DNA from 2 places in the Janthinobacterium sp. SUN033 genome. Region 1 is predicted to be linked to the other one. Evidence: predicted binding sites of a transcription regulator. Region 1 holds the regulator's gene; the other holds the start of a gene.
What was found. Region 1 encodes sigma-54, which starts transcription at its own class of promoters, with help from an activator protein. Its sites were predicted from a motif close to TGGCANGNAANCTGCTTT; they were not measured.

Region 1 (4,697 bases):
CGCATGGTCCTCCCGCCGAAACCGCGCCCGGCCGCGGCGGCAAAATGACAGAATGAAACAAGGAAACCATACTATGAAGAACATCTTGCTGTTGACCGTATTTTCGCTGGCCATCATGGGCGTGGCGCATGCCGAGAAGGCCGATTCCGAGAAGGAAGCCGTCATCACGGCACGCAGCGGCCACGTCGATGACGTCAAGCAGGTGCGCACCCTGACGGGCGACGTCGTGCTGGTCAAGGGGACCCTGACCATGAAGGCGGGCCGGGCCCTGATCACGGAAGACCCGCAAGGCTACCAGTTCATCACCTTCTGGGCCGATCCCGGCAAGCTTGCGACCTTCCGCCAGAAGCGCGATGGCGCGGGCGACCTGTGGGTCGAAGGCGAAGCGGAGCGCGTGGAATACGACAACAAGACGGAAGTGGTGAAACTGTTTTCCAGAGCCAAGCTGACGCGCCTGGAAGGCGCGAAAGTCACCGATGTGGCCAATGGCGCTTTCATCTCGTATGACAGCCGCAAGGAAGAATTTGCGATGGAAAATTCCAACAGCGGCACCAGCACCGCCGATGGCGGCAGCGTGCGCATGGTGATCCAGCCGAAGACCAAGGCGCCGGCAGCGGAGAAAGCGCCGGCCACGCCCGCGCCAGGAAAGAAATAATGGAAAATACACGTTGCGGCAGCACCCTGATCGTTCGCGGGCTGCAAAAAACCTATGGCAAGCGGCAAGTCGTGCATGATGTTTCGCTGCAAGTCGAATGCGGCGAAGTGGTGGGCTTGCTGGGCCCGAACGGCGCCGGCAAGACCACCTCGTTCTACATGATCGTCGGCCTGGTGCCGTCCGATGGCGGCAGCATCGATATCAGCGGCGTGGATATCTCCAGCCTGCCGATCCACCGCCGCGCGCAGATGGGCCTGTCCTACCTGCCGCAGGAAGCGTCCGTCTTCCGCAAGCTGACGGTGGAAGACAATATCCGCGCCGTGCTGGAAATCCAGACCGTCGAAGGCCGTCCGCTGACGAAGGCCGAGATCGAGGAGCGGCTGGATAAATTGCTGGCCGACTTGCAGATTGAAAAGCTGCGCGAGAACCAGGCGCTGTCCCTGTCCGGTGGCGAACGCCGCCGCGTGGAAATCGCCCGCGCGCTGGCCACCGATCCCCGTTTCGTGCTGCTCGACGAGCCGTTCGCCGGCGTCGATCCGATCGCCGTGATCGAGATCCAGCGCATCGTGCGTTTCTTGAAGGAGCGCAATATCGGCGTGCTGATTACCGATCATAATGTGCGTGAGACGCTGGGTATTTGCGACCGCGCCTACATCATCAACCAGGGCTCGGTGCTGGCGTCGGGACGCCCCGACGACATCATTGCGAACGAGTCGGTACGCCGGGTCTATCTGGGCGAACACTTCCGCATGTAAGCCAATGAAACAATCATTGCAGCTGCGCACTTCGCAGCACCTGGCACTGACGCCGCAGTTGCAGCAATCGATACGCCTGTTGCAATTGTCTACCCTGGAATTGCACCAGGAACTCGAGCAATTGCTGACGGACAATCCCTTGCTCGAACGCCTCGACGATCCGCTCGACCGCTCGCTGCGCCTGCTGTCCGACGGGGCCTTGAGCTCCACGGCCGCACCGGCCGAAGCGCCGCCCCAGCCACCAGGCCAGGAGGCGCCCGCAGCGCCGGCCGAAGCGGAAGCGTTTGACGGCGAGGGGGGCGACAGCCCGGCCGCCGCGGATGGCGGCGACAGCGACTGGAGTGAGGCGAGCCGGGGCAAGGCGCCCGACGACGAAGATTCGCGTCCGCAATTGGAGGCCCATCACTGCACTCTGCGCGAACACCTGATGGAGCAGATGCGCGTGACGGTGCTCGAATTGCGCGACCGCGCGCTGGTCGAGCTGATCATCGACGCGCTCGACGACAATGGCTACCTGGAAGAGTCGCTCGACGACATCCTGGCGCGCCTGCCGGAAGAGCTGGAAATCGACGCCGACGAGATGCGCACGGCCTTGTCGCTGCTGCAAAGTTTCGATCCGCCGGGCGTGGGCGCGCGCAACGCGTCCGAATGCCTGGCTCTGCAAATCAAGCGCTTGCCGCACATCGCCATGGTGACGCGGCGCATGGCCCTCGTGATCGTGGAAAAGCACCTGGCCTGGTTTGCCCAGCGCGATTTCAACAAGCTGAAAAAAGCCCTCGATTGCGACGATGAAGACTTGCGCGAAGCGCAGACGGTGATTCGCCAGTGCAATCCGCATCCGGGCGCCGTGTTCGCCTCGGACGTGTCCGATTACGTGGTGCCCGACGTCGTCGTCAAGCGCGCGCGCAATGGCTGGCAAGTCACCCTGAACAACGACGTCATGCCGCGCCTGCGCGTCAACGCCATGTACGCCAACTTGCTCAAGCAGGGCAAGGGGGAGGGCGCCATGGGCGCACAGTTGCAGGAAGCCAAGTGGCTGATCAAGAATATGCGCCAGCGCTTCGACACGATCCTGCGCGTGGCGCAGGCGATAGTAGAAAGACAAAAGAACTTTTTCTCGCATGGGGCCGTTGCCATGCGCCCCCTTGTGCTCCGTGAAATAGCTGATACACTGGGTTTACACGAGAGTACTATCTCGCGGGTAACAACTCAAAAGTACATGCTGACCCCGCACGGCATGTTCGAGTTGAAATATTTCTTTGGTAGCCACGTCGCCACCGAAGCGGGGGGCGAAGCGTCATCGACGGCGATACGGGCATTGATCGTGCAACTGACAGGAGCAGAAGACCCTAAAAATCCTTTATCCGACAGTAAGATTGCGGACATGCTGGGGGAACAAGGCATGGTGATTGCGCGACGTACTGTTGCCAAATACCGGGAAGCATTAAAAATTCCGCCAGTGAGCCTGCGTAAGTGTTTGTAAGTTTTTTTCGGTTCCTCTGCGGGCCGGATAGGATGGACCGCACGAACCCGATCATCTTTAGGAGTGTGTATGAATCTCACCATCAGCGGACATCATCTCGAAGTGACACCAGCCATCCGTGAATACGTACAAACGAAGCTGGAGCGCGTGAAACGTCATTTCGATCAAGTCATCGATATCGCCGTGATTCTGACCGTGGATAACCTCAAAGAGAAAGAAAAACGTCAAAAGGCTGAAGTCAACCTGCGTTTGAGCGGCAAGACTGTCTATGTGGAAAGCTTGGCGCACGACCTGTACGCCGCGATCGATACCCTGATCGACAAGCTCGATAGGCAAGTGATGAAATACAAAACCAAAGTGCAAGGGCACGGTAAAGAGGCGATCAAGCATCTGCCAGACAACTCCGAGGAAGAAGCCGTCGTCGCCGTCTAAGGCCACCCGCTTCCAGCAGTTGTGATCAACTAAGGGCGCACATTGCGCCCTTTTTTGCGCCCAGCGGAACGCAATGTTCCCCGCGCAGGCATTAGAATATTCGCACTTTCACTTCTTTCCTGCCTGCCATGAGCGACTTCGTCCAGACTTCCATCCGCAACCGCACCGGGCACATCGTGCTTGACCGTCCGAAAGCCTTGAATTCCCTGTCGCTGGAGATGGTGCGCGCCCTGAGCGCGGCCCTGCTGGCCTGGCGCGACGATCCGCAGGTGGACGCCGTCGTGATCCGCTCCAGCAGCGACAAGGCCCTGTGCGCCGGCGGCGACATCCGTTTCTTTTACGATGCGGGTCTGGCCACGCCGCAAGGCGGCAGCGCCCTGCTGGAAGATTTCTTCACGGAAGAATATGCTTTAAATCATTTAATTCATTTCTACCCGAAACCGTATATCGCCGTGATGGATGGCGTGGTGATGGGCGGCGGCATGGGCGTGGCGCAAGCCGGGCCAGGCAACCGCTTGCGCATCGTGACGGGCCGCACGCGCATGGCCATGCCGGAAGTCAATATCGGCCTGTTTCCGGACGTGGGCGGCAGTTATTTCCTGTCCCGCCTGGCCGGCCAGCTGGGCCTGTACCTGGGCTTGACGGGCTTGACGATCAACGCGGCCGACGCCCTGTACACGGGCCTGGCCGATGTCTACCTGCCCGAAGCGCAGATGGGGGCGCTGCTGGACCTGTTTCAATCGACGCCGGGCGAGGCCTTGCCTGTGGCCATCAAGGCGCTGGCGGCGCCATTCCAGGCCGAGGCGGGGGTATCTCCCCTGGCCACGGCGCGCGCGGCGCTGGACCGCCATTTCAGCGCCGGCTCCGTGGCGGCCATCATGGCTTCGCTGGCGCAGGACGACGGCGCGTTCGCCACCAAGGCGCTGGCGGCCATGCGCCTGCGTTCGCCCTTGATGATGTCGGTGACCCTGGAATTGCTGCAGCGGGGCGCCCACCTGGGCGTGGCCGATTGCCTGCGCCTGGAGCGCACAGTCGTGCGCCACAATTTCGAACATGGCGAAGTGCTCGAGGGCGTGCGCGCGCTGGTGGTCGACAAGGACAATGCGCCCCGCTGGAACCCCGCCAGCCTGGACGAAGTCGACGCGGCCATGGTGGCGCGCTTCTTTGCCCCCGTCTGGCCGGCCGCGGCGCATCCGCTGCGCCACCTCGATTAATTAGCTGCGCTCGCGGTGGCGTAGAACGACGCGCTCGTTGGGGCCGAAATATTGCGCCAGCCGCTCCGCCATGTACACGGAGCGGTGCTGGCCGCCCGTGCAGCCGAGGGCCACCGTCAGGTAGCTGCGGTTGTCGGACTTGAATGACGGTAACCATT
Region 2 (4,697 bases), on a different contig from region 1:
TGCCATCGACCACATCGATAATCAACTGGGTATGCTCCCAGTACTCGAATTGCTCGAGTCCCATGTAGAACGGTGTGCCATTCAAATTGCCGAGATAAATGTCGGTATCGCTGACATCGAACTCGCCCAGCGCGTAGCACATGGGCGCACTGCCGTCGCAGCAGCCGCCCGACTGGAAAAACATCAGCGGGCCGTGACGCTGGCGCAACTTGTCCATCATTTCCAGCGCCGCATCGGTCGCGACCACCCGGGCAATTGCTGCACTCATGGCATCCCTTTCTGCGCGCCGCGCCTGGACTGAAGGCGCGGCGCCTGTTGCCAGTTTAGAAGAAGCCCAGCGCTTTCGGGCTATAGCTCACCAGCAAGTTCTTCGTTTGCTGGTAATGGTCGAGCATCATCTTGTGGTTTTCGCGGCCGATACCCGATTGCTTGTAGCCGCCGAACGCGGCGTGGGCCGGATACAGGTGGTAGCAATTGGTCCACACGCGGCCCGCCTGGATGGCACGTCCCATGCGGAAGGCGCGCGAACCGTCGCGCGTCCACAGGCCGGCGCCCAGGCCGTACAAGGTATCGTTGGCGATCGCCAGCGCGTCGGCCTCATCCTTGAAGGTGGTCACGGACACGACCGGTCCGAAGATCTCTTCCTGGAAGATGCGCATCTTGTTATTGCCCTTGAACACGGTCGGACGCACGTAATAGCCGCCTTCCAGGTCGCCCGCCTGCGTATTGCGCTCGCCACCGGCCAGCACTTCCGCGCCTTCCTGGCGGCCGATGTCGAGGTAAGACAGGATTTTCTCCAGCTGCTCCTGCGACGCCTGGGCGCCGATCATGGTGGCGGAGTCGAGCGGATTGCCCTGCTTGATGGCGGCCACGCGCTTCAGGGCACGTTCGATGAATTTCTCGTAGATCGATTCCTGGATCAGCACGCGCGATGGGCAGGTGCACACTTCGCCTTGATTCAGCGCAAACATCGCAAAACCTTCCAGGCACTTGTCGAAATAATCATCGTCGGCATCCATCACGTCTTCAAAGAAGATGTTCGGCGACTTGCCGCCCAGTTCCAGGGTGACGGGAATCAGGTTTTGCGCCGCATAGCCCATGATCAGACGGCCCGTGCCCGTTTCACCCGTAAAGGCGATCTTGGCGATGCGCTTGCTCGAGGCCAGCGGCTTGCCCGCTTCCAGGCCGAAACCATTGATGATGTTCAGCACGCCAGGGGGCAGCAGGTCGCCGATCAGCTCGATCAACACCATGATGGAAGCCGGAGTCTGCTCGGCCGGTTTCAAGACGACGCAATTGCCGGCGGCCAAGGCTGGCGCCAGTTTCCACACGGCCATCAGGATAGGGAAATTCCACGGGATGATCTGGCCCACGACGCCCAGCGGCTCATGGTAGTGGTAGGCATAGGTTTCCGCATCGATTTGCGCGACGGAACCTTCCTGGGCGCGGATGCAACCGGCGAAGTAACGGAAATGGTCGATGGCCAGCGGAATGTCGGCATTCATCGTTTCGCGGATCGGCTTGCCATTGTCGATGGTTTCCGCCGTGGCGATCAGGCTCAGGTTCTGTTCGATGCGGTCGGCGATGCGGTTCAGGATATTGGCGCGCTCGGCAGGCGAAGTCTTGCCCCAGGCATCCTTGGCGGCGTGCGCGGCGTCCAGCGCCAGCTCGACGTCTTCCGTCGTGGAACGGGCGATTTCGCAAAACGGCAAGCCCGTGATCGGGGTGATGTTAGGAAAATATTCACCTTTCACTGGTGCAACGAATTTGCCGCCGATGTAATTGTCATAGCGTTGTTTGAAGGGATTGGCTACGCCCAGTTTGCTGATGTCTGCGAGATTCATGTCGTCCTCTATCGGGTTAATTAGAATGGAAATACTTAATTAAAATCAAACGTCCTGGTACAGATGGGGTGAGTACACGGAGTCTTCCGCAAATGCCGTGCCAGCTCGCCGTCCCACTACAAACTTAGCCGGTTTTACTCCCGTTACAAGGGCGTGACGTCAATCCCGGCCCGCTTTTCAGCGCATGCCCCGGACTTGGGTGGAGGCGTGGCGCTGTTTGCGTTTTGAACAAGGCGGCGGCATCCTGTTCCAATCCGGGCCAGCCCTGCTGAGCCGCCACGCCGCCGCTGCACAATGGAACAGGTGTACCAGACTGGAACACCTGCGCCTGTGCCATGAAGGAATCAACGAATCACCACGCCCCATGGCAATTCACCCACGGCAATATCGGCCACCTTGCGCGCGCTGGCCGTGTCGATGACGGACACGCTGTTCGAGCGGCCATTGGCCACGTACAGCTTGGCGCCGTCCGGCGTGATGGCCATGTTCCACGGGCGCTTGCCGACGCCAATCGTGGCCGTGACCTGATTGCTAGCCGTGTCGATCACCATCACCGTTCCGTCGATGCCGTTCGAGACATACACTTGCTTGCCGCCGGGATGGACGGCGATGCCATTCGCATTCTTGCCCGCTGGAATGGTGGCAATCGCCTTGCGCGCGGCCATGTCGATCACGTAGACGGCATTGACCAGTTCGCACGCCACGTAGGCGCGGCCCGAGTCCGGACTGAAACCGATGCCGCGCGGCCGCAATCCCACGGCGATGGAAGCGACCTGGCGGCGTTGCGCCACATCAATGACATCGACTTGCTCCGCCTCTTCCGCGCTGACCAGCAGCCAGCGCCCATCCGGGCTGAAGACGGCGTGTTCCGGATTGCGTCCCTGCACCTTGATATCGGCGAGCAAGGTACCTGTCTGGCCATCGAGCAAGGCCACGCTATTGTTTTCCTCGACGGCAACGGCCACGTGACTACCGTCTTGCGAGGCGCTGACGCCTTCGGGCGACTTGCCCAGCGCCACCGTGCGCACGGGCGCGCCGCCAGCGTTGTCGATCAGCAGCAAGGCGCTGCTGGCGGCGTCCGTGACAAACAATTGCCGCCCTGTGGGGTCGGCGGCGATGCCGCGCGGACGCTTGCCTGCGGCGATCTGGCGCACCACCTGGTCGGTCGCCGTGTCGATCACGCTCAAGGTGCCCGACTTTTCATTGGGAACATAGGCAAAGGGAGCGGCCTGGACAGCGGTGCTGGCGAGCGCCGGCAGCAGCCAGCACACCTGGCGCAGGCGCGAGAAGAAGTTGGGCATAATCACCTTTTCAATGGCAAAACGAGGGAAAAGCGCGCCGCATCGGCGCCTCTGACAATTACCGTATGCAAACGCCGTGCCACTGACACGCGTATAATTTCAGCCCACCAATGGAGACATGGCAGGCATATTGCTTGATACACCTACGCAGACCTGTACCGCGCACGCGATCAAGCAGGCTTTTATTCACATTGGAGAATCCGCATGCAGCATCGTTTCCGCCTGAACACCATCGCCAGCCTGTTTGTCGCCGGCAGCGCCACCCTCGCCCCTCATGTCTTTGCCGCCGAGGCAGCTGACCCGGCCAATGGGCAACTCATGGATACGGTGGTCGTCAGCGGCAGCCGCATCGCCCACCCCAGCCAGGAAGTGCCGGCCTCGATCGACGTGGTCGACAGCGCCCGCATCCAGGATGGCCAAATCCGCGTCAACGCGTCGGAAGCGCTGGCCGCCGTGCCGGGCCTGGTCGTGCAAAACCGCCAGAACTACGCGCAAGACTTGCAAATCTCGTCGCGCGGCTTCGGCGCCCGCTCAGCCTTCGGCGTGCGCGGCGTCAAGCTGATCAGCGATGGCATTCCCGCCAGCATGCCCGACGGCCAGGGCCAGGCCGCCACCTTCAACCTCGATACGGCCGAGCGCATCGAAGTGCTGCGCGGACCGTTTTCTGCCATCTACGGCAACCATTCGGGCGGCGTGATCCAGCTGTTTTCCAAGGATGGACAAAATCCCCCGTCCGTCGAATTGAATGTGACGGGCGGCAGCTACGGCACCAGCAAGGTCGATCTCTCGGCGCAGGGCCAGGCAGGCGGCATCGGCTACGTGCTCGACGGCTCGCGCTTCCGCACGGACGGTTTCCGCGACCACAGCGCCGCCACGCGCGAACAGGCGTTCGGCAAGATCACCGTCAAGCCCACCGCGGACAGCAAGCTGACCATCGTCGCCAACAGCCTGCACCAGGGCAACACGCAAGATCCGCTGGGCGTCACCTGGCCCACGTTTGCCGCCAACCCGCGCGCCGGCGAAATCGACACGACGGACACGCAAAACCCGAAACGCACGCTGGCCGACCGCTACAACACGCGCAAGAGCATCGACCACCAGCAGATCGGCGCCACTTATGAACAGTCGTTCGGCGATGACCGCCTGCATGTGATGGTGTATGGCGGCAACCGCGACGTGATCCAGTACCAGGCGTTTAATAAAGCATTCCAAAATACCAAAGTGGACGGTCTACTTAAGCATTCGGGCGGCGTGGTCGACTTCCAGCGCCAGTTCTATGGCATCGACACCAACTGGCTGCACGTGAACCAGTTGGCCGGCGGCAAGCTGAGCACCACCATCGGCATCGACTATGGCCGCTCCAGCGATGACCGCACCGGCTATGAGAACTATATCGGCGAAGTGTACGGATTGAAAGGCAAGCTGCGCCGCGACGAGCAGGATGTCGTTTCCAGCCTCGATCCGTATATCCAGGCGGAATGGCAAGGCGGCCCATGGCTGCTCAGCGCAGGTGTGCGCTACAGCAAGATGAAAGTGGCGGTCGACGACCATT

Region 2: the regulator sigma-54 is predicted to act here: its motif matches at 1,930-1,947, upstream of adh (aldehyde dehydrogenase).

What each region holds. Positions count from the first base shown of each region.
Region 1 is NZ_JAPQNV010000004.1:192,796-197,492, reverse strand. It holds gene lptC (LPS export ABC transporter periplasmic protein LptC) at 1-48, shown strand, start outside; gene lptA (lipopolysaccharide transport periplasmic protein LptA) at 74-655, shown strand; gene lptB (LPS export ABC transporter ATP-binding protein) at 655-1,410, shown strand; gene OX460_RS17975 (RNA polymerase factor sigma-54) at 1,415-2,893, shown strand; gene raiA (ribosome-associated translation inhibitor RaiA) at 2,963-3,325, shown strand; gene OX460_RS17965 (enoyl-CoA hydratase/isomerase family protein) at 3,454-4,539, shown strand; gene rapZ (RNase adapter RapZ) at 4,540-4,697, opposite strand, start outside.
Region 2 is NZ_JAPQNV010000010.1:8,464-13,160, reverse strand. It holds gene OX460_RS28375 (DUF779 domain-containing protein) at 1-268, opposite strand, end outside; gene adh (aldehyde dehydrogenase) at 324-1,844, opposite strand; gene OX460_RS28365 (beta-propeller fold lactonase family protein) at 2,189-3,145, opposite strand; gene OX460_RS28360 (TonB-dependent receptor) at 3,350-4,697, shown strand, end outside.